3 regions of the Comamonas guangdongensis genome follow, and region 1 is predicted to be linked to each of the others. Evidence: riboswitches for the same ligand, from Rfam matches in the RefSeq annotation. Region 1 holds a riboswitch; each other region holds the start of a gene.
What was found. Region 1 has a riboswitch for cobalamin ahead of AB6724_RS16485 (TonB-dependent receptor domain-containing protein). Riboswitches for the same ligand answer to the same signal wherever they lie in the genome.
Positions count from the first base shown of each region.

Region 2: it holds a riboswitch for cobalamin, as region 1 does, so the genes downstream of both, AB6724_RS00925 (TonB-dependent receptor domain-containing protein) here and AB6724_RS16485 (TonB-dependent receptor domain-containing protein) in region 1, are expected to answer to the same signal.
Region 3: it holds a riboswitch for cobalamin, as region 1 does, so the genes downstream of both, AB6724_RS12655 (ferredoxin-like domain-containing protein) here and AB6724_RS16485 (TonB-dependent receptor domain-containing protein) in region 1, are expected to answer to the same signal.

Region 1 covers NZ_JBFYGN010000021.1:18,609-25,811, forward strand. The annotation lists gene AB6724_RS16470 (ABC transporter substrate-binding protein) at 15-911, opposite strand; gene AB6724_RS16475 (bifunctional adenosylcobinamide kinase/adenosylcobinamide-phosphate guanylyltransferase) at 938-1,531, opposite strand; gene AB6724_RS16480 (cobyrinic acid a,c-diamide synthase CobB) at 1,549-2,973, opposite strand; gene AB6724_RS16485 (TonB-dependent receptor domain-containing protein) at 2,978-4,873, opposite strand; cobalamin riboswitch at 4,944-5,184, opposite strand; gene AB6724_RS16490 (DUF904 domain-containing protein) at 5,416-5,625, shown strand; gene AB6724_RS16495 (cell division protein ZapA) at 5,667-6,059, shown strand; gene AB6724_RS16500 (hypothetical protein) at 6,725-7,033, shown strand.
Region 2 covers NZ_JBFYGN010000001.1:201,049-208,251, reverse strand. The annotation lists gene AB6724_RS00925 (TonB-dependent receptor domain-containing protein) at 1-1,797, opposite strand, end outside; cobalamin riboswitch at 1,863-2,089, opposite strand; gene AB6724_RS00920 (FtsX-like permease family protein) at 2,155-4,800, shown strand; gene AB6724_RS00915 (VOC family protein) at 4,951-5,391, shown strand; gene AB6724_RS00910 (lipocalin-like domain-containing protein) at 5,451-6,608, shown strand; gene AB6724_RS00905 (TonB-dependent copper receptor) at 6,703-7,203, opposite strand, start outside.
Region 3 covers NZ_JBFYGN010000013.1:27,313-34,515, reverse strand. The annotation lists gene cobM (precorrin-4 C(11)-methyltransferase) at 1-216, opposite strand, end outside; gene AB6724_RS12685 (cobalamin biosynthesis protein) at 213-659, opposite strand; gene AB6724_RS12680 (bifunctional cobalt-precorrin-7 (C(5))-methyltransferase/cobalt-precorrin-6B (C(15))-methyltransferase) at 656-1,852, opposite strand; gene AB6724_RS12675 (cobalt-precorrin-6A reductase) at 1,845-2,597, shown strand; gene cobJ (precorrin-3B C(17)-methyltransferase) at 2,614-3,393, opposite strand; gene cobI (precorrin-2 C(20)-methyltransferase) at 3,404-4,144, opposite strand; gene AB6724_RS12660 (precorrin-8X methylmutase) at 4,155-4,784, opposite strand; gene AB6724_RS12655 (ferredoxin-like domain-containing protein) at 4,768-6,039, opposite strand; cobalamin riboswitch at 6,234-6,474, opposite strand; gene AB6724_RS12650 (vWA domain-containing protein) at 6,653-7,203, opposite strand, start outside.

The DNA.
Region 1 (7,203 bases):
GTCGAGCACGGCGCTCACTTGCCGCCCTCCGCTTGCTTGCCCAGCTTGTCCGTCAGGCAGCGCGCCATCAGCCGCGCGGCCTCGGCCATGCGCGGCCCGGGGCGCACAATGATGTCCGACTCCTGCTGCGGGAAGATGCAGACGCGCTGCTTCCTGACGGCGGCCAGTTGCTCCCAGCCCGGATAGGTCTGCGCCACCTGCATGCTGCGGTCACCCAGCATGATCACATCGGGGTTGGCGCGCAGCAGGAACTCCGGGCTCAGCCGCGGAAACGGCCCCAGCTCCGCCGGCACCACATTGCGCACGCCCAGGCGTGTCAAGGTCTCCCCGATGAAGGACTGCGGCCCCGCCGCATACGGTCCGCGGTTGACCTCGAAATAGACGCGTGCATTCTTCGCCGCTGCTGGCACGGACTGCGCCGCGGCGTCCACGCCGGCATTGATTTCGCGCCAGACCTTTTCCGCCTCGGCCTCGGGCACGCCCAGCAGCCGCGCCAGACGCGCTAGCGCCTTGTGCACGCCGCGCTGCGAGTTGACTTCGACCACCACAACCTTGAGGCCCAACGCCTCCAGCCGGTCAGCCACCCGGGCCGCGCGCGACAGCAGCACCACGTCGGGCTTCATGGCCACCACGGCTTCGATGTTCGGGTCTATGCCGCCGCCCAGCACCGGCAGCTTGCGCACGGATTCGGGCCAGTTCGAATAGCGGTCCACGCCCACCAGCCGGTCGCATAGCTGCAATGCGCAGACGCTCTCGGTCAGCGAGGGCAGCAGGCTGACGATGCGTTGCGGATTGCCGGGAAGCTGCACCGTGCGACCGCGGTCGTCGGTGACGGCCTGCGGCGCCACAAGCTGCACGGCGGCGGCCGAGGAGGCCAGGCCGCACAAGGCCAGCGCCGCCATACAGCGCATCAACCAAGGCTTCAATACGGAATGCTTCATTTCAGTTGCAAAGGCAGGCCGGCCGCCATCAAAGTCACGCGCTCGCATGCCAGAGCCGCCTGCTGATTCAGCGTGCCCAGAGCGTCGACAAAGGCGCGCACTTCGGCTCCCAGCGGAATCACGCCCAGGCCGATCTCGTTACCGACCAGTATCACCGGGCCCGGCGCCTGTTGCAGCGCTTTCAAAAACAGAGCTGCCTGCGCTTGCCAAGTCTCACCTGGAGGCGTTTTTGATTCAAGGCCCTCTTCGACAGGCATCAGCCAGTTGGTCAGCCACAGCGTGAGGCAGTCGATCACCAGCAGGCGCTGCGCCGTGCTGTGGGCGCGCACCATGCCGGCCAGATCCAGCGGTTCCTCTATGGTCTGCATGCCCGGCACGCGCTCGGCGCGGTCCCGCTGGTGACGCGCGATGCGCTCGCGCATCTCGGCGTCCCAGGCCTGGCCCGTGGCGACCAGCGCAGCCTCATGTCGCGGGTCGGCGAGCAGCCACTGGCGCGCCAGCATTTCGGCCCGGCGCGATTTGCCGCTTTTCTGTCCGCCCAGAATGAACTGGGTGCGTGGCTGGATGGAACTGGAGCTGTCAGCGGTCATGGTGGAAGGCAAAAAACTCAGACCCCGATTGTTGCGCCAAAAATCCCGCTCGACGTCCCGCCGAACAGCCGGGCTGCGGCTGCGGGACATGAAGGGAACCAGGCATGGAAATAGCTGGCGCGCAGGCTGCCCTGCACATACAGCGCTTCGCCGCGATCGGCCTGGACCGGCGCGCCGGGGCGGCTGCTGCGGGTCTGCTCCCGCATGGCCGTCTCCAGCCGGCTGTAGTGAAAGGTATGACCGCGCAGCACGCCCGCCTCCAGCGCCAGCTGCTGCATGCCCAGTCCGCCCAGCCGGGTCTGCATGACGACCCGGGCGGGCAGCACGCCCCACAGAGGCAAGGTGGCGCCGGCCGGATCCGTCACCGACTCGCACAGCGCCAGCATGCCGCCGCATTCGGCCCACACAGGCTTGTCCTGCGCCACATGCTGCGCGATGCCGGCGCGCAGGGCCTGGTTGGCCTGTAGCGCCGCCGCATGCAGTTCCGGGTAGCCGCCGGGCAGCCACAGGGCATCGCAGGCCGGCAGCCCTTCCCCGGCCAATGGCGAGAAAAACACCAGCTCGGCGCCCATGGCGCGCAGACAGTCCAGGTTGGCCGGATAGATGAACGAAAAAGCCGAGTCCCGTGCAATCGCAATGCGGCGGCCCGCCAGCCAGGGGCCGACTTCCGGCGGGGCGGCATCGGACCCGGCAAAGTCCACGCACCAATCCTGCCAGCTAGCCCCCCCATCCACGGCATCCCAGGGACGCTGGCCCAGCGGCGTCTGCGCCAGCGCATCGGCCGCGGCATCCAGGCGCTGCAGCGCATCCGGCAGCTCATGGGCGGCGACCAGGCCCAGGTGCCGCTCGGGCAGCAGCGCCGCCGACCTGGCCCGCGGCGCATCCCCGATTTGCACGGCCGGCATGGTGCCTTGCCACATGGCGGGGTCGCGCAGCCCCCGCTGCAGCAGATCGGCATGGTGGCCGCTGGCCACCCGGTTGGCGACAAGCCCCGCCCAGCGCATGCCGGGCTGATAGTGCTGCAGCCCGTAGGCCAGCGCACCGAACGTGCCTGCCATGGCCGAAGCATCGACCACGGCCAGCACGGGCAGGCCCAACAACTGCGCCAGATCGGCCGCGCTGGGACTGCCGTCGAACAGACCCATCACGCCCTCGACCAGAATCAGGTCCGCCTCCTGCGCGGCCGCATGCAGACGGGCGCGCACATCGGCCTCGCCCGTCATCCACAGGTCCACCGAATGCACGGCCGCGCCGCTGGCCAGTTCATGCCAGTACGGATCGAGAAAATCCGGCCCGCACTTGAACACTCTGACCTTGCGGCCCTGGCGTGCATGCAACCGGGCCAGGGCTGCTGTCAGCGTGGTCTTGCCCTGGCCCGAGGCCGTGGAGCTGATCAGCAGCGCGGGGCAGCGGGTTGCCGGCATCAAGGAGGAACTGGTCATGGCTTCAGTTGCCGGTCCAGGTCACGCCCACATAGGCGCTGCGGCCTTCGGTGGCATAGGTGCGGGCCAGCTCGTAGGTTTTGTCGCTCAGATTGTTCAGGCGTGCGACCAGGCTCCACTGGCGGCTCAGCTGCTTTTGCGCGCTCAGATTCCAGAGGGTGTAGCCGCCCAGCACGTATTTGTTGGCCGCATCGTCAAAGCGCCTGCCGGCCATCTGCATCTCCACGCCCAGCTTCCAGCCCGCCACCAGGGTGTCGGCGGACAGATTGGCGTAGCGCTTGGAGCGGCGCGCCAGTTGCAGATCCTTGCCCGTGTCGCGCGGGTTCTGGAAATCCACCGAGCCCTGCAGGTTCACCACGCCGATACGGGTGCTGGCGGCGAAGGTGATCCCTTCATAGCGGGCATTGGCGACGTTGGCATAGCAGCCGCCAAAAGCGCCCACGTTGCCGGGGCAGGTGCCGGTCTTGCCTACGTAATTGATGAGGTTGGAGACATTGTTGCGGTAGACCGTGGCCGAGAAGCTGTCGCTGCCCTTGCCCCATTTCAGGCCCAGTTCCACATTGCGGGCTTTTTCGGGCTGCAGCGAGGAGTCGCCATACATGCTGAAGCGCTGGTACAGCGTGGGCGCGCGGAAAGCATTGCCCGCCGAGGCCGTGGCCCGCCAGTGGGGCAGGAATTCATAGCCATAGGCGGCGCTGCCCGTGGTGTTGCCGCCAAATTCGCTGTCGCGGTCATGGCGGGCATTGAGCTGCAGCGTGTGCTTGCCCGAATGCAGGCCATAGCCCAGGGCCAGCGCGTTCTGCGAACGCGAGCGGTCGATATTGCCGTTGACCAGGCTGTCCTCGCGGCGCTCCAGTGCAGCCGTCACGGTCTGCACACCCAGCTTCCATTCGTTCTGGAACAGATAGTTGTGCAGGCGCGTGTCGGTCTTGTAGGGCGAGGGGCGGGTCTCGTAATAGTCGCGCGACTGGGTGTACTGCAGACGCGTGCTGTAGACGTCGCTCCACTTGGCCTGCCAGTTCAGGCCTAGTGCACTCATCTTGTAGATGCTGCGATCATCGGCCATGGGCGCCGTCTTGGAGACGGTGGCGTCGTAGCCCGCATTCATATAGCTGCTCAGCGCCGTGGCTTCCACGCGCTGGTTGGGCGTGATCTGATAGCCGATGCGGCCATTGAAAGCATTGTTGCGGTAGCCATCGGCGTCGGGGTTGAAGCCGGGCACGGTCCTGGCATCGAAGCCGTTGCTGCTGGCATGCGAGGCGCCCAGGCTGTAGTCCCAGCCGTTCTGGCCGCCGCTGATGCCGGTCTGCGCCTTCACCGTGCCGCGGCTGCCCCAGCCCAGGCCCACATAGGGAGTGGGTTTGCCCTCGCCCTTCTTGGTGAAGATTTGCACCACGCCGCCAATCGCATCCGAACCGTAGACCGCTGCCGCGGGGCCGCGCAGCACTTCGATGCGGTCGATCGCTTCCAGCGGAATGTCCTGCCACGAGGCGCCCCCCGTGGACTGGGAGTCAATGCGCACACCATCGATATACACAGCCGTAAAGCGAGTCTCGGCACCGCGCAGATAGACGCTGGTGTTGGAGCCTACGCCGCCCGTGCGCACCATCTGTACGCCGGGCAGGCGCGCCAGCACATCGGCCACGCCCGCCGCGCCGGCGGTTTCGATGGTTTGACGATCCACGATGGACATGTCGGCCACCAGATCCGACAGGGGCTGCTCGATGCGGTTGGCAGTCACCACGGTCTCGCCCAGGGCCAGAGCGAGCTGCTGGGCCTGTGCGGCGCAGGCCATGCAAACCAGCGCCGCGGCCAGCCCGGTGGAACGAAGAGCGAAAGAGGCGCGCGCGCCCGAAACCGTCTGTGCATCGGCGCACAGAGGCGAATATTGCGAACTCATGGAAAGCAAACAACGAAGACGCCCCCGCCAGCCTACCCGCCGACGATGGGCAACACATGCGAGCAAAAAAGCTGGCACACCACTGTTGGCCGGTATCCGGGCTAGGCGAATCGTCCTCTTGCCAGCCTTCCCAGCGCGCAGACGCCAGTGGCTATGGAAGGAAGAGGCGGGTGCGCAGGCACTCCATTCGCCGACCGTTGCGGGGGCAGCGCAGGCTCGGTGCGCCCGTGAATCGGCGGACACCTCCCTGCTTCCCGTTGAACTGGGGCCGCAGAAAAGCGGCTCCGAGCACCAACAGCGGCGCATTGTAATGAGTTAATACAGCGCTTCATCCTCCATTCGGAGGAATCGGGTGACGATTTCTTACGTTAAAAATGTCCTTGGCGCAGATACGACATGCGCGGGGCGCTACGATTTTGGGAGAAATCAGACGCTTTTCCGACTAAGGTTCTCAGGCAGCCCACCCGGCGGCACCGAGACTGCGGATTTGCCTGCACATTAATGCCCATCCACAGACTGCAAGACCTACAATGGCAGAGTCTATGACCCCCCAGCCTTCTCTTGATCTCATTGCCGAGCGCGTGGAGCGTCTGCTGGTTCGCCACGAGGAACTGCAGCGCACCAATGCCTTGCTCTCCGACCAGGTCGCCGCCCTGACCCAGGAGCGCGATCTGCTGCGCCTGCGTCTTCAGGCTGCGCGCGCACGCGTGGATGCACTGATCGAGCGCCTGCCCGCCAACCAGGGAGAGTGACCTCCGTCCCCTCCCATCACCAGACCCCGCCACAGACGCCCATGAAGCAGATCGATGTGCAAATCATGCAGCAAAGCTATGTGCTGACCTGCCCCGATGGTCAAGAAGAACGCGTGCAGGAAGCCGTGCGCCGCGTGGACGAGGCCATGACCCGCATTCGCGACAGCGGCAAGGTCCGATCGCGCGAGCGCGTGGCGGTGCTGGCGGCACTCAACATGGCTTTTGACGTACTCGATCGCGACGCCCAGCAAGCCCATATGGCCAGCGCCCAGGCCGAAATGCAGGCCCTGATGCAGGAGCAGCAGGCCCGGCAGCAGCCCGCCGAGGAAGTCAGCGAAACGGTCAGGGCCGAGCAGCAGCGCCAGCAGGAGCTGGCCGAGCAGCTGGTGCTCAGGCTGGACCAGGCGCTGGAGAGCGATGCCCGGCTGCTCTGAGAATTGTGAAAGTCTGAAAACATAGGAACAAAGCGGTTTTGCTGTCTGGACCTCGGCAATCACCGGTAGAATAAAACCGTCTGCAAATCTGCCGGTTTTTATATTTCCTTGAACCAATGCTCCACGAGCACGGGCTTGGTACATCACCTATTGAGCGTGATCGTCTCGCGTCAGATGAACCCAACGATAGGTTGCCCTCGCCCACCTGAACCCCCGGTTCAGGATGACGAGCCGGTGGTGTTTGCAGACACCTTGCACATCACCAGGTTGTTGCATCGGAGCGGCTTCGCATAGCGCCTGCCTCCATACCAATCCAGTCAACAGCCCAGGCCTCGGTTTCCTATCGAGATCAGCCCGCAGCGCGGGCTTTTTTTTGCGCTTGCCAGCGACACCCGGGCTCGCAGCGACTTCTCTCCATCTCGCCGGCGACGGCATCCCTGGCCCCGCAACACCCTTGACCGCCGTGTCGGATTGGCCCTGCTCAATAGGCGGCTACAGCGGCAAGGCACGACAGCTTGCGCGACCTGGTCTGAACCACTGATCCCGCGACAGCAAAAGCGCCTACACCGGACAAGGTAAGCGCTTGATACAACGAAGTACTGCTTGCAAAGCATTGTGACTCGTCAATCTTGGGCAAGCGACGTCAGCGTTATGGAGTCTGGATCATGAGGAAAATCAACCCCACGGCCAAAAGCGCAAACCGAGCCTATGTACGCCTGCATACCTATGTCGCCAAGCAGCTGGACTGGGAGGTCTTCACCAAGACCTACCGGGTCGTGCTTGAGTCCGATTTCAGCGAGGAAGTCAGCCTGTGCGTGGTGCAGGTCTTCGACGAACTGGGCAAGCTTGCCAGCCTGGGCCCCAGCATACCCAACCAGATCATGTTGTCGCGCCGCAAAGTACCCGCGATGACGGTTTGGACCGAATGCTTTAACGACGGTAAATCGAGCTGGCGCAGCGTTTCCTGCCGCTGAAGCCCGGCGCGCCGCTGCCTCTGCCGGATTCCGCATGGTGGACCGCAAAGCCGGTCATGTGGCACGCGACACCCATGCAATCTGCTTTGGCCAGTTGCCGGCTCCTGAGAGACAAGCGCCGACGGAGCTCCCCTGAGCCATTGACCAGCGGCAGCATGTTTGCCCTCCAT
Region 2 (7,203 bases), on a different contig from region 1:
GGGATTGATGCGGTATTCGGCATACAGATCCACGGTGGTATAGGCGGGCAGGGTCACCGTGGTGTAGGTGTTGAAGTCCGTGTCCTGGCGGCTGGACACATGCAGCAGGCTGCCGCCGAGCTTCCAGGCTCCCAGGCGCTTGTCCAGATTCAGCGCGAACTGGTTCTTGGCCCGGCGCAGCACCGGCCGGCCGTCGGCCTGCTTGGCGTCGAGGTAGTCGTAGTTCAGCGACGCGCCCCAGCCATCGACATTGAGGCCGTACCCCAGGCTCCAGCCCTTGAGGCGGGTCTCGCCTTGCAGATTGCTCATGCCGGTGCTGCCGAAGGCAATCAGGTTGCTGACCTTGTTGTCGAAGTGCAGCAGCTTGGCGCGATGAATGCCCTGGCTCCACTGCAGTCCGATCTCGTTGTTGCGGCCTTCCTCGGGGCGCAGATGGGGATTGCCGTTGTACATGGGATAGCTGGGGTCCACATAGTACAAATCATTGAACGACGGCGCGCGCATGCTCTTGCCGTGCGAGGCATAGGCACGCAGGCCCTGGATGAGCTCGTAGCCGTAGCTCAGGCCATAGGTGGTCATGCCGCCGAACTGCGAGTTGTCGTCACGGCGCACATTCCCCTGCCAGGAGTGGCGGCCCGTGCTGCCGTTGAGGCCCAGAAACACCGCATTGATGCTGCGGCGGGTCACGGCATAGTCGCTGGAAACATCGACCTTCTGCTCCAGCCGCTCGGCCCCCGCCAGCACCGTGCCCAGCATGGTACGGATCTCGTTGTCCCATTTGTACTCGAGCTGGGTGGTGTTGAAATGGCTGTCGCCATAGGGCGAGCCAAAATTCCTCTGCTCGTCGCGCGACTGGCCCACGGAGACATAGGTGGTCCAGTCGGCTAGCACCTTGCCGGTGAGCTTGAGCTTGGCCACCCGGGTCTTCAGGTCGGAATAGGGATTGGAGCCAAGGCCCGAGTCCGTATGCACGCGGCCCTCGGACTGCAGGAAATTCGTGTCCACGCGCCAGTCGCTGTTGAGCGCATAGCCCAGACCCAGATTCACCGAGGTCTGGTCAAAGCCGTCGCGGTCGGGGTTGTAGGTATAGGGGCCGGCCTTGGGGTTGGTTGCCGAGAAGCCGTGGTCCACCAGGCGGTTCAGGCCAATCTGGTAGCCGAACCCGCCCTGCGCACCGCGCAGCCCTGCCGACGCCGCCTTGTAGCCGTTCTCGCCGGCGGTCACCGAGGCATTGCCGAGGAAGGGCTTGCCGGCATCCGCACCGCGCTTGGTGAAGACCTGGATCACACCGCCTATCGCTTCGCTGCCATAGAGTGCGGATGCCGGACCTTTGACCACTTCGATGCGCTCTATCATCTCCAGCGGCAGGTTCTCCAGCACCGGGGCCGCCATGGTGGCCGAGCCATAGCGCACGCCGTCGATCAGCAGCAGCGTCTGGGTGCTGGCCGTGCCACGCAGAAACACGCTTTGCGCCGCACCGCGGCCGCCGTTGCTGGACAGCTGCACTCCTCCGGCCAGACGCTGCAGCAGCTCGGCCGCCGAGCGTACCGGAGCCATGGACTCGATCTGTTCCTGGGAGATCACGGCCACATCGGCCAGGGTCTCGTCGACCGAGATGGCGGAGCGCGTGGCCGTGACCACGGTTTCGGCCATGCGCTGTTCGCCGGCAACCACAGACTGCGCCCGGGCCGTGACGGAACACAGCGTCATGGCGGCAGCGGCCGCCCAGGTCAGAAGTGCGGAAAAAGCTGCGGCCATGGGCAGGCCGCCCGGGTGCAGGGAACTGGAGCTATGCATAAAAATTCTTGAACCGTTGACACTGGCGTCCCCGCCAGATGCGACCCCCACCAGAAGCTCTCGCAAGCCCTGGCACATCTTTGGCCGGTATCCAGACTGATGCACTCACTGCCAGGCCTTCCCAAAGCGCTATGCGCTTCAGTGGCTGCGGTAGACAGCTTGGTTCTTCACCTGTGCACTCACTGTTGCGGGGGCAGTACATGCTGAGTCCGCGGGAACGCAGACCTCCATGTTTCCCGTTTAACTGCTGCGTCAGAACAACGCCGCGAGCACCAAAACCCTCTATTTTAGCGATGCCGCATACTTGCTCCTCCGCCTGCAGATGCAGGGCGCCATTTCGACCGATAGTCCCCAGCCGTGTTGTTCCACTCTCCGCTTCTGCAGCTGCTGGCCAGCTTCTCCTGGCAGGAACTGCGCCAGCATCCCTGGCGCACGGCGACGGCCCTGCTCGCCATCATGCTGGGCGTGGCCCTGGGCTTTGCGGTGCATGTAATCAACCAGTCGGCTCTGGACGAGTTCTCGCGCGCGGTGCGCAGCGTCAACGGCCAACCCGATCTGCAGCTGCACGCCATGCAGGACGGCTTGCCGCTGGAGCTTTATGCGCAGGTGGCACGGACCCGGGGCGTGGCGGCCGCCGTTCCCTGGCTCGAGACCACGGTGCTGCTGCCCGCAGCGGACGCCGACCGCCCTGCGCCAGACGCAGATGCCCGCACTACTCAGGGCGCGGCCCGGGGCACGGCGCTGCGCGTGCTGGGCAGCGATGCCACCAAGCTCGCGCCCGTGGCGCCGGCCCTGATGCCACAGCTGTTTGCGGGCAGCGACCGGCTCGATCTGTTCGCGCCCGATGCGGTCTTCCTCAACGCCGCGGCGCTGCAGGCCCTGCAGCTGAGCCCCGAACGGGCGTCCAACACCGCAATGCACTGGCTGCTCAACGGCCGGCTGCAGACCCTGCGCATCGCCGGCACGGTAGCGGCCACGGGCGCTCCCGTGGCCGTCATGGACATCGCCGCCCTGCAGGAAAAGCTGCAGCGCTTTCAACAACTGGACCGGATCGATCTGCTGCTGGCCGACAACGCAGCACGCAGCCAGGTGGCGGCGGAGCTGCGCGCCCTGCCCGCGTGGCAGAGCCAGATACTGATCCAGCAGCCCGGCGACGAACAGCAGCGGGTGGGCCAGATGTCTCGCGCCTACCGCGTCAACCTCACGGTGCTGGCCCTGGTGGCCTTGTTCACCGGAGCCTTTCTGGTGTTCTCGGTACTCGCGCTCAGCGTGGCCCAGCGCGCGCCGCAGTTTGCGCTGCTGGCCGTGCTCGGTGCCACGCCGCGCCAGCGCCTGGCGCTGGTGCTGCTGGAGGCCCTGGCGCTGGGCGCCGTGGGCAGCGCGGCCGGCATTGCGCTGGGCAGCGGGCTGGCCTGGGGCGCTCTGCAGATGCTGGGCGGGGATCTGGGCGGCGGCTTTTTTGCGGGCGTGCAGCCGGCGCTGCAGTGGAGTCCTGCTGCCGCCCTGGTCTTTGGACTGCAGGGCATCGCCGCCACGCTGGCCGGCGCCTGGTGGCCCGCGCGTTCGGCCATGGACCTGCTGCCTGCTGCCACTCTCAAGGGCCTGGGCAACACGCATGAAAAGCCGCCGCGCTTCTGGCCCGCGCTGGCGCTGCTGCTGGCCAGCGCGGGCCTGGCCTTTATGCCGCCGGTTGCCGGCATTCCCTTGGCCGCCTATGCGGCCGTGGGCTTGCTGCTGCTGGGCGGCATGGCGGCCCTGCCCTGGCTGCTGGGCTCCGTGCTAGGCCTGCTGCCTGCAGGACTTTCCCGGAACCCGCTGGGCATGCTGGCGCTGGAGCGCGCACGGCGCATGCGCAGCTCCACCACCGTGGCCGTGGGCGGCGTGGTGGCCAGCCTCAGCCTGGCCGTGGCGCTGACGGTGATGGTCACCAGCTTTCGCGGCAGCATGATGGAATGGCTCGATGCCGTGCTGCCCGCGCCGCTGTATATCCGCGCCGCCGGCGGCTCCAGCCGCGTGGATGCGGCCCTGTTGCCCGCCGATGCCGCGGCGCGCATTGCGCGCCTGCCCGCGGTTGAGCATGCCCAGGCCATGCGCAGCAACACCCTGGCGCTCAGCCCCGAGCAGCCGGCCATCAGCCTGCTGATTCGCTCGCTCAAGGGCGAACAGGCCCAGCAGCTGCCATGGGTGGCGGGGCCGCTGCGCACGCCGCACAGCGGCATACCGGTGCATATCAGCGAAGCCCTGGCCCAGCTCTATGGGTTGAAAATCGGCGACGACTGGCCTTTGCTGGCAGAGGCTTTCAGCCGCAAGACCCATGCCCGGCCCTCGGCTTCGTTCTACATAGCGGGCATCTGGCGCGACTATGTGCGCCAGTTCGGCGCCGTGGCCATGGACTGGCAGGACTATCTGGCGCTGGGCGGCGATGCCCAGCTCAGCGAGGTCGCCGTCTGGCCTGCGGCGGGCGCGCAGGCGCGGCCGGCGGATCTGCATCGGGCCATAGAGCATGCGCTCAGCCCCCCCGGCGAGCCGGCTCCGGTTCTCGAGTTCGTGAGCAGCGCGGCCTTGCGCGACAGATCACTGCGCATTTTCGACCGCAGCTTTGCCGTGACCTACTGGCTGCAGGCCGTGGCCATAGGCATAGGCCTGTTCGGGATTGCGGCCAGCTTCAGCGCGCAGGTGCTGGCCCGGCGCAAGGAGTTCGGGCTGCTGGCCCACCTGGGTCTGACGCGCCGCGATGTGCTGACCGTCGTCGCGGCCGAGGGCCTGGCCTGGACCGGGCTGGGCGCCATCGCCGGCAGCTTGCTGGGCCTGGGCGTGGCCGTGATCCTCGTGCATGTGGTGAACCCGCAGAGCTTTCACTGGACCATGGAACTGCGCCTGCCCCTGTTGCGCCTGCTGGGCCTGGCCGCGGCCGTGGTCCTGGCGGGTGTCATCACGGCCTGGCTGGCCGGACGCAGGGCGGCAGCGGCCGATGCGGTGCTGGCGGTCAAGGAAGACTGGTAAAGCCTGGGACCGAATGCTCCAGGGCCTTGATGGCGCAAGACCGCGCGGACCTGAAACCGCCCATGCCCATACACCCGCTCACGCCTTGCATGCACTCCCGGAACGGCTCGGCGCACAATGGCGGCTCCCTCTCTGTCTCCAGGAGTCCGTATGCAAATCCAGCCGTATCTGTTTTTCAATGGCCGCTGCGAAGAGGCCCTGAATTTCTACCAGAAAGCCATAGGTGCGCGAGTCACCGTCTTGATGCGCTTCAAGGACGCCCCGCCTGCACCCAAGGAGGCCTCCCCTCAGGACTGCGGCCCCGCCGCGGTAGCGCCGGAAAAAATCATGCATGCCAATGTGCAGATCGGCGAGACGCAGATCATGGCCTCCGACGGCATGAACGACGGCAAACCCGAGTTCAAGGGCTTTTCCCTGTCCATCAATGCGCCCAGCGACGAGGAAGCCGAGCGCATCTTTGCCGCGCTGGGAGACGGCGGCCGGGTGCAAATGTCCCTGGGCCCCACGTTTTTTGCGAGCCGTTTCGGCATGGTGGCCGACCGCTTCGGCGTCATGTGGATGGTGATTGTGCCGCTGCCGGATATAGGCTGAAGACCCGCTCGTCTGGCTCGCACCATGCCCGCTGCACCGCAGAACAGTGACAATGACGCATGGTGTATCGCCTCCCGCCCTCCAACCCTCTGAAGCCCGCGGGCCCGCGCCGGCAGGCCCTGCAGACGCTGGCGGCGTTGGGCCTGGGCTGGGCCGGCCTGCCTTCGGCAAGCCTGGCCCTGCCGCCCAAGGCCCTGCGGTTTCCGCGCGACTTCGGCAGCCATCCGGATCTGCAGACCGAATGGTGGTACATCACCGGACAGCTACAGGCGGGCGCCAGGCCCTGGGGCTTCCAGCTGACTTTTTTCCGCTCCCGCGTCGCCGGGACTCAAGCCCTGCACTCGCCTCTCGCGGCCAAGCAGCTGATCTTTGCGCATGCCGCGCTCTGCGATGTCCAGGGCCAGAAGCTGCGCCACGACCAACGCATGGCGCGGGCCGGCTTGGGCCTGGCGGATGCCGGCGAGAGCGACACGGACGTTTACATCCAGGACTGGCAGCTCAAGCGCCAAGCGCTTGCAGGTCGGGACGCCACGCAAGCCAGCCATTACAGCGCCCGGCTGGTGGCCAAGGAATTCACGCTGGCCCTTGAGTTTGATAGCACCCAGCCCTTGCTGCTTCAGGGCTTGAACGGACTTTCACGCAAGGGGCCGAAGGAGGAGCAGGCCAGCTACTACTACAGCCAGCCCCAGCTCCGGGTCGGCGGCAGCATTAGCATCGATGGCCGGCAACTGGCCGTCGAGCCCTCCGCGCACAACCGCGCCTGGCTGGACCATGAATGCAGCGCCGCCTTACTGGACCGTGACGCACAGGGCTGGGACTGGATAGGCATGAACCTCGACGACGGCAGCGCCCTCACCGCCTTCCATCTGCGGCGCCACAGCGGCGGCGCGCTATGGGCGGGCGGCTCGTTCCGCGCCCCCGGCCAAAGCGCACGCATCTTCGGTGCCGACGAGGTGCGCTTCGAGCCGCTGCGCTACTGGACCAGCCCCCATTCCCAGACCCGCTATCCGGTCGCCTGGCGGGTGCAAACTCCGGCCGGAGCTTTCGAGGTCCAGGCTCTGGTCGACGACCAGGAGCTAGACAGCCGCGCCAGCACCGGCGCCATCTACTGGGAAGGACTGTGCGAGCTGCGGCGCATAGGTGCCGATGGACGCGGCAGCCGCGCGGGCAACGGCTATCTGGAGATGACCGGGTATGCGGATGCGCTGAAGCTTTAGGACCGGCCGACTGGGGCCGGTGGCGGCAAGGCCCAGGTCTGCCCGGGTCATGCGGCGAGCCGCGTGCAACGCCCCTCCGCATGGCCCGCCGCGCCTAGTACTTGAGGTCGGCGCGCACCCAGAGCGTGCGACCCGGCTCGTTGATGCGCTGGCCGCCCGGCAGGCCGAAGCCCGCATTGCCGGCCAGGTTCAGATGTTCGGCATAGTTCTTGTTGAACAGATTGTCCATGCCCGCCGTGAGCTTGAGCCTGCGATGCACGCTGTAACCCGCGTTGACGGAGAGTAGGCCGAAGCCTGCGCTGGGCCCGAAGTCCTTGCCGACCACATTGCCCTGGCCCGCTGCATAGCGGTGCTGGGCCGCCACCACGCGCCACAGCGCGCCGGCGCTCCAGGCGCCCTGGCGATAATCCAGGCCCAGCTTGGCTTCCAGCGGTGGTGTCTGTGGCAGCGGGCGCTGGTCCGTGGCGTTCTGAGCCCAGCTATAGGCCAGCGTGGCCTGGGCCGTGAGCGCCGGCGTCAGGCGGTAGCTGCCGCCCAGCTCGACGCCGGCGGTGCGCGCATTGACATTGCGCACCTGGGAAGACATGCCGCCCCG
Region 3 (7,203 bases), on a different contig from region 1:
CTGCGCATGAGCGCTCTGCATCTCGGCCACGATGTCTTCGAGGGACATGGGCGCCGTATTGACCAGGCGCACCTCGGGCGGGCAATGCGCGAGCAGCTCGCCGGGTACCAGCGAGCCGGCGTAGAGGCATACGGGGCAGGAGGCGAGCAGATTGCGCCCGCGCACGGTGATGAGGTCGGCGGCTCCTGGACCGGCTCCAATAAAGTGAACTGTCAAGAAGAAGCTCCAGTGGTGAAAGGAGAAGACAGCGGAATGAGGCCGGCAATGGCCAGCGTTGCGCGTCTGTCTGCAGAGACGAGGCGCGGCCACAGCAGCTCGCTGCCAGCTTGTTCGGCGCCGGCACGCAGCGCCAGCGCTTCGGAAACGCTTCCCGTGGCGAAGCGCTGCAGCAGCCGCTCCGAGGCAGAGGGGGTGGCCATGTGCCGGACCTCCGTGTCCTGGTAGGTGCGCCAGCGCGGGCGGAGCAAGGTCAGTGCCGCCCAGTCCTGCAAGGCAATCGCGGCGGAGGTGTGGCCTCTGGAACTCAGCATGGCGAATGTCCAGCTGCATCGCCTGCTGCCGAGCGGCAAAAGCCGCTGACAGGCCTGAGTCCAGCAGTCCGAAAATGACTGTTGCGTGGCATCCGATTTGAAGCCCCAGCCTGCAAACAGATGCGTCATGAACTGCTCCACACCCATTGAACCAGCGGTCGTGCGGGTGCCCAGGCATGCATGCTGCCGAGGCCGGAGGCTTCGCTCCATTGCAGCTGCAGCAACTGGCCGCCGTAGGCATGGTGCAGCTCCAGCAGCAGCGACTGGGTCTGCAACGCCACCGCATTGACCACCAGGCGCCATGGCTGGACCAGTCTTGTGCGCAGTGCCTGGAACAGCTCCGCGTTGAAACCACCGCCGACAAATACCGCCTGTGGCTCGGGGTGCAAGGTCGGCAGCAGGGAGAGGGAGTCGCCCAGCACCAGCTTCAAGGGCACCGCATAGCGCTCGGCATTGCGCGAGATGTTTGCCGCACGCGCGGCATTCTTTTCCACGCTGACGGCATGGCCCCCCGCCAGGCACCATTCGATGCCAACGGATCCGGAGCCTGCACCAAGATCCCACAGGCACTCGCCTCTGCGTGGGGCCAGCGCTGCCAGCGTCATGGCACGCACCGGACTTTTGCTGATCTGGCCATCGTGCGCAAATGAGGCTGTTGGCCTGCCTGGCACCTGTACCATGCCGTGCCCGCCGCGGGCTTCGAACGCCGCGGCGACGGGGGCAGGCACAGGCCGCTGGAGCAGGCTTGCCGCGAGTTCCCGGGCCGTGCCGCGGCGCATGCTCTGCTCCTGGCTGCCGGCTTGGGAAACCAGCCACATGGGGCTGTCCCCCCAGTCTTGCTCGGTCAGCCATGAAGCCAGGGTTTGCGCGGCCGCTGCGTCCCGCAGAAGGCAGATAAAGCGTTCGCCGCCGGCCAGCAGCGGTGACATGGTTTGCAGGCTGCGGGCATGCAGTCCGAGACAATGGCTGTGCTCCTGAGACCAGCCCAGCTCACCGGCAATCCAGGCAAAGGTGGATGGCTGAGGGTGATTGCGCCATTCGCCGACTTCAAGGTGTCTGGCCAGCGATGCCCCTGCTCCAAAATGGAAGGGGTCGCCGGAAGCCAGCACCGCGACCCGGCTTTGCCCGCGCAGCTGCAGCACCGGCTCCACGCTGAAGGGAACCGGCCATGTCCTGCCGCGCGCGCCCACCTGCGCCAGCATGAGATGACGAGGACTGCCGAACACAATGCTGGCATCATCCAGGTCTTTCCGGGCAGAGGGGCTCAAGCTTGGCAGCCCTGACGGATGGATTCCGATAATTGAAAGCCACGGATTGGCCATGACTCAAGTTCTCCTGCTAGGCGGCACCTTCGATGCCCATGTGTTGTCCAACCTGCTGCATGAAGCGGGCGTGCCGGCCATTTATTCGTATGCGGGGGCCACCCAGACCAGGCGCCTGCCTGCATTGCCGATGCGTGTCGGCGGATTTGGCGGGGTACGGGGGCTGCTTCAGTATCTGCGCGCGCACCGCATCAGTCATGTGATTGATGCCACCCACCCTTTCGCCGCGCAGATGAGCGCCAATGCGATCGCCGCATGCGCGGAGGCCGGCGTCCCTCTGTTGTCCATGGAGCGCCCCGCCTGGCAGGCCCATGCCCAGGACCGGTGGATCCATGTCCCCGACATGGCGGCGGCTGCCTGCATGCTGCGCCCGGAATTCCAACGCGTATTTCTTGCCATAGGACGCAAGCAGCTGGCGGCATTTGCCGGCAAGACCGATGCACGCCGGTTTGTGCTGCGCGTCATCGATCAGCTGGAGGAAGACTTGCCGTTGCCAGCCTCCAGCTATGAGTTGATCGTGGCGCGCGGCCCGTTTCAGCTCGGCGACGAGCTGGAGCTGCTCAAGCAGCGCGCCATTGATTGCATCGTCAGCAAGAATGCCGGTGGAGCGGACACCTACGCGAAGATCGAGGCAGCGCGTGCGCTGGGCATTCCGGTCATCATGGTGGACAGGCCTTTGCTGACCCGGCGCGAGCAATGCCAGACTCCGCAGCAGGCCATGGACTGGTTGCGTCAGACGCGCTGAGTGCGGACCGCTGCGATCAGGCATGGGCTGCAACTCCGTAGCTGCGCGGTGTGTAGACATGCTTGCCCACCCGTCGGGTCTGGCTGCTGCCGACGATCACCAGCGTGCGCATATCGGCCATATCGGCGCTTGCCTGCTCCAGCCGGACGACCTGCAAGCTCTCATCGGGCCGGCTGACATTGCGGGCAAAACAGATCAGGCGGCCGGGTTCGCATTCCTGCTGCAGCACGCGCAGCGCGCGGACAAAGCCCTCTGGCCGCGACCTGGAGCAGGGGTTGTAGAACGCCATGGCGAAATCGGCCTGCGCGGCCAGGCGGATGCGGTGCTCGATGATCTGCGCGGGCTTGAGGTTGTCGGACAGATTGATGGTGCAGAAGTCGTGCCCCAGCGGCGCACCCAGACGGGCTGCGGCGGCCAGCATGGCGGTGATGCCGGGCTGCACCTGCACGTCCACGGCCTGCCAGCGGGCCAGCTCCTCGGGGCAGGCCTGCTCCAGGACCTCAAACACGGCACTGGCCATGGCAAACACGCCGGGGTCGCCAGAGGACAACATCAGCACCTTGCGGCCCTGGGCCGCAAGATTCAGGGCACTGCATGCGCGCTCCAGTTCCTCGCGGTTGTCGCTGGCGTGCAGCTGCAGGTGCTCGAGGCCCTGCAGCCGCTCCACATAGGGAAAGTAGCCAAAGGCATCCGTTGCGCTGGCGATGCTGGCGCGCACCTGCTGCGTCAGCAGCGCATCGTCGCCGGGGCCCAGTCCCACGACGCACAACTGTCCCTGCAATTCCTTGCTGTTCATCGTGAGCCTGCTAAAGGTCATTGGCTGGCCGGCGACCCTGTCCATGCACGATCACGATGGCGAAATAGGGACAGCGCTCCGGCGCATCGCGCAGCGGCATCACCTGCTGATCGCTCATGCTGCCGTTGATCACCAGCCAGGCCTGATCGAGCTTGCCCAGTTCGGTCAGCAGCGTGCGTATGCGGCCCAGATGACGCCCCACCTTCATGATGACCAGCGCGTCCGAGCGCGCCATATGCTCGCGCAGCGGAGCATCGGGCAGGGTGGCCGGCAGAACGCTCATCACATCGTCGCCCCAGGTGATGGGGATGCCGGTGGCATGCCAGCAGCCCACCATGCCGGGAATGCCGGCCAGCACTTCTACCTCCACAAGGCCTGCCTGGCGCAGGCGCACATACAGGTGCATGAAGGAGCCGTAGAAGAAAGGGTCGCCCTCGCAGAGCACGATCACATCCTCGCTGCGTGTCAGCTCCGTCAGCCTGGACTGCCAGTCCTGATAGAAGCTGGACAGCTGGGCGATATAGCGTGGGTCGTCATGTGGGATTTCGGTGGTCAGCGGGTACTCCATCGGATACTCCGTGACCTCGGCATGCAGCAGGCCATTGACCAGCTGCCTTGCCTTGCCGGGATGGCCGCGCTTGCGGAAATAAGCCACATGGCGTGCATTGCGCAGCAGGCGGTCGGCTTTCACGCTCATCATTTCCGGATCGCCAGGACCCAGGCCCACACAGACAATCTTCCCGAGGTTCATGGTGTTTCCTTCACTCCAGCGGCGTGGCCAGCGCGTTGACGGCGGCCACGGTGATCGCCGAGCCGCCAAGGCGGCCCTGGACGATGGCGAAGGGAACTTGTCCCCATTCGCGCAGCGCGTCCTTGGACTCCGCCGCTCCCACAAAGCCCACGGGGCAGCCGATGATGGCCGCAGGACGTGGGCAGCCGGGGTCCTGCAACATGTTGAGCAGGTGAAACAGGGCCGTGGGGGCGTTGCCGATGGCCACCACGGCACCGTCCAGATGCTCGCGCCACAGCTCCAGCGCAGCCGCGCTGCGGGTATTGCCGATTTCCGCTGCCAGCGCGGGCACGCGCGGGTCCTGCAGGGTGCAGATGATGGGATTGCCGGCCGGCAAACGCTTGCGCGTGATGCCTTCGCTGACCATGCGTGCATCACAGAGCACCGGGGCGCCGCGTTGCAAGGCCGCCTCAGCGACTTCTGCGAAGTTCGGTGAAAAGTGGATGTGGGATGCCAGCTCCACCATGCCGGCGGCATGGATCATGCGGCAGGCGACACGCTCTTCCAGCGTGCTAAAACGTTTCAGATCTGCCTCGCGGCGGATGATGCTGAACGATTGCCGGTAAATCTCTTCACCGCGCTTTTCATAGGTGTGGGTCATGGAGCTGTTGCTGTATATCGTGGAGATCGGAGCTCGACGCCCGATACCGGGTCGCAGGCAGGGGCCGTTGTTGTGGCCCAGCAGGGCCTGTGTTGAGCCAGACCTGCCCGCTGGCATCGGTGCCGGCAAACACAATGTGAGTGGCATCGGCAGGCAGCGCGCAAAGCTTGGCGCAGCCGCTGATGTGAAGATGCTGGTCGGCCAGCAGCCAGTCTGCAATTTGCAAGGCCATGGACTGGGCAGGAATATGGGCTTGCGGGCATCCGGGGGCGCCGGTGCAGGCTGAAACTCGCAAGCGCATGTCCGTGGGCCGGGTAATCCATTGCGATGCATGGCGCAGAGGAACAGGCGCAGGCGATTCCTCATGCAGCACCAGGAGAGATTTCCAGGGTGTTACCCGAATCTCGGAGTGCGCGGGCAAGCCGGCTGCCAGCTTCTGCATGGCCGGGGCATCCACGCGACCGAGGGGAGCTCCGATGAGCAGGCCTTGCGGATTGGGCGTTCCAGGCCGCAGCGGCCCGGCGCCTTCATTGGCCCAGATGGCGTAATGCCGCGCAGCTCCGAGGGCCGGTGCATTGGGCGTGCGGGACTTCAGAAGATGGTGCAAACGGGCAGCGGGCCGGGCTGCGGACGTCATGCGCTCACGGGCAAACCACCGGGCGACCTGTATTGCCGCCTGCACCGCATGTTCGTCGCTCTCAAAGTAATAGCATTCATCCGCCTGACCGAGAGCCAGGCCGTAGCTGCCGTCATGGGCCGCCCATAAATGCAGGTCCGAGCTCATGCTGCGTAGCCGCCGCTCCGGATCATCCACCAGCATGCCGAATTTGCCGGGCAGGGCACCTGCGCTCTGCTTCCGCAGAGCCAGAGGGCTTAGATACCTGACCGCCGCCGCAGACAGCGCCTGCGCCAGCGCATGGCTGCGATCTCCCGTGGCATAGAAGGGAGTGCAGTGCACGGCCGGAGCCAGATCAGCCTGTTCATCGGCAGGGGCCAGCCCTGAGGCGATGAGCTCTGAGCGCAGGGCGGGCAGGGCCGATTCATGCACGCCGCGCAGCTGCACATTGCCCAATCGGGTCAGTTCGATCTGGGGGGCGGCATGGGTCTGTGCAAGTTTGGCCAGTACCAGCCATTGCGCGGCAGTCAGCGATGCGCAATGGGGACGCACCCGCACAATCCAGCCGTCCTGCGCCTGCATGGGCCTCCATGTGCTCGGGCACCAGCCGCGAATCTGGATGGAGTCAGGGCTGGACAAGCTCTGCTCCATGCCGTGCGGCCAGCGCACAGCCGGCCCGCCAGGGCATACTCGATCCGTAATTTCCATGCAACATGCGATATCCACAGTCGGTATGGCCGGTACCCGGGCCAGACAAACGAAATGTGCAGGGGAAAAATGCAGATGATTGGCGCACGCCTGTGCAGGCCTATCAAGTCACATGCAATCCCGCTGCGCCTTGTACACATCAGGCCGGTCTCCGGACTTACAGAGCCCACCTTGCGAGGTGGAATTTCGATGCGCCTTCCCGCTTTCGCAGTGACTGCCGTGGCCGTGAGCCAGGGCGTGCATCTCTATATCTCTGATTACCGTTGCGGGTGCAGTGCAGGATTGATGGAGCGTCCAATCACCTGCTTCTCGTTTCACCCCAGGGCGTAGAACACGCCATGAGGCACCTGTGGTGGCACGGATCTTACGCGATATCGCAGTGCTCGGAATCCACTCCGGCGAGCTTCCTCGATGCTCTCTTGCCCTGACCCGCTTGGCGACGAGGCGGGCCGGCAAATTCTGGAATGCCTGCGAAACCTGCCTGCGCCTGCCGATTCCCAAAAAACAGATAGCTTGTATCGCTTGCCGTATGGGTGCGAAAGGCTTATCGGGCCGATATTTCGAGTGGCAGCCGCAGCGAGCCGGGCCAGGCCTTAGCCAGTCGCTCGGCACCGTCAAACCGGCGTTGCGCGCCGCCTGACGGCGCTTCACAGTCCACCCATATCTGCGCTGCGGCGGGTGCCGGCTGCTGCTTGAGCTGCAGCACATCGGGGCTGCGGAAGTCGCTGATCACCCACAGGCAGGAAGGCTGTTGCGGATATCTGGCTGCCATGTCCCAGGCCGCTTGCAAGGCAGAAGCCAGCGGCGTGCCTCCACCGCCCGTCAAAGGCTCGATCAGATCTGCATTCCAGCGCGGAGCTCGCGTGGGCTCAAGCAGCCAGCGCACCTGAGCCGCGCCAAAGCACAGCAGGGCCACGGATTCGCGCTGCAGATAGGCCCAGCGCAGCCATTGCAGCAGCAGTCCCTTGGCTTGCGCAAACGCGCCGCTTTCCACCATGGAGGCCGAGCAGTCCAGCAAAAACAGGTGCTGGCTGCGCGAAGGCCTCTCGGGCTGACGCCAGCGCAGATGTTCGGGGGCCAATGGCCGGTTCTGGC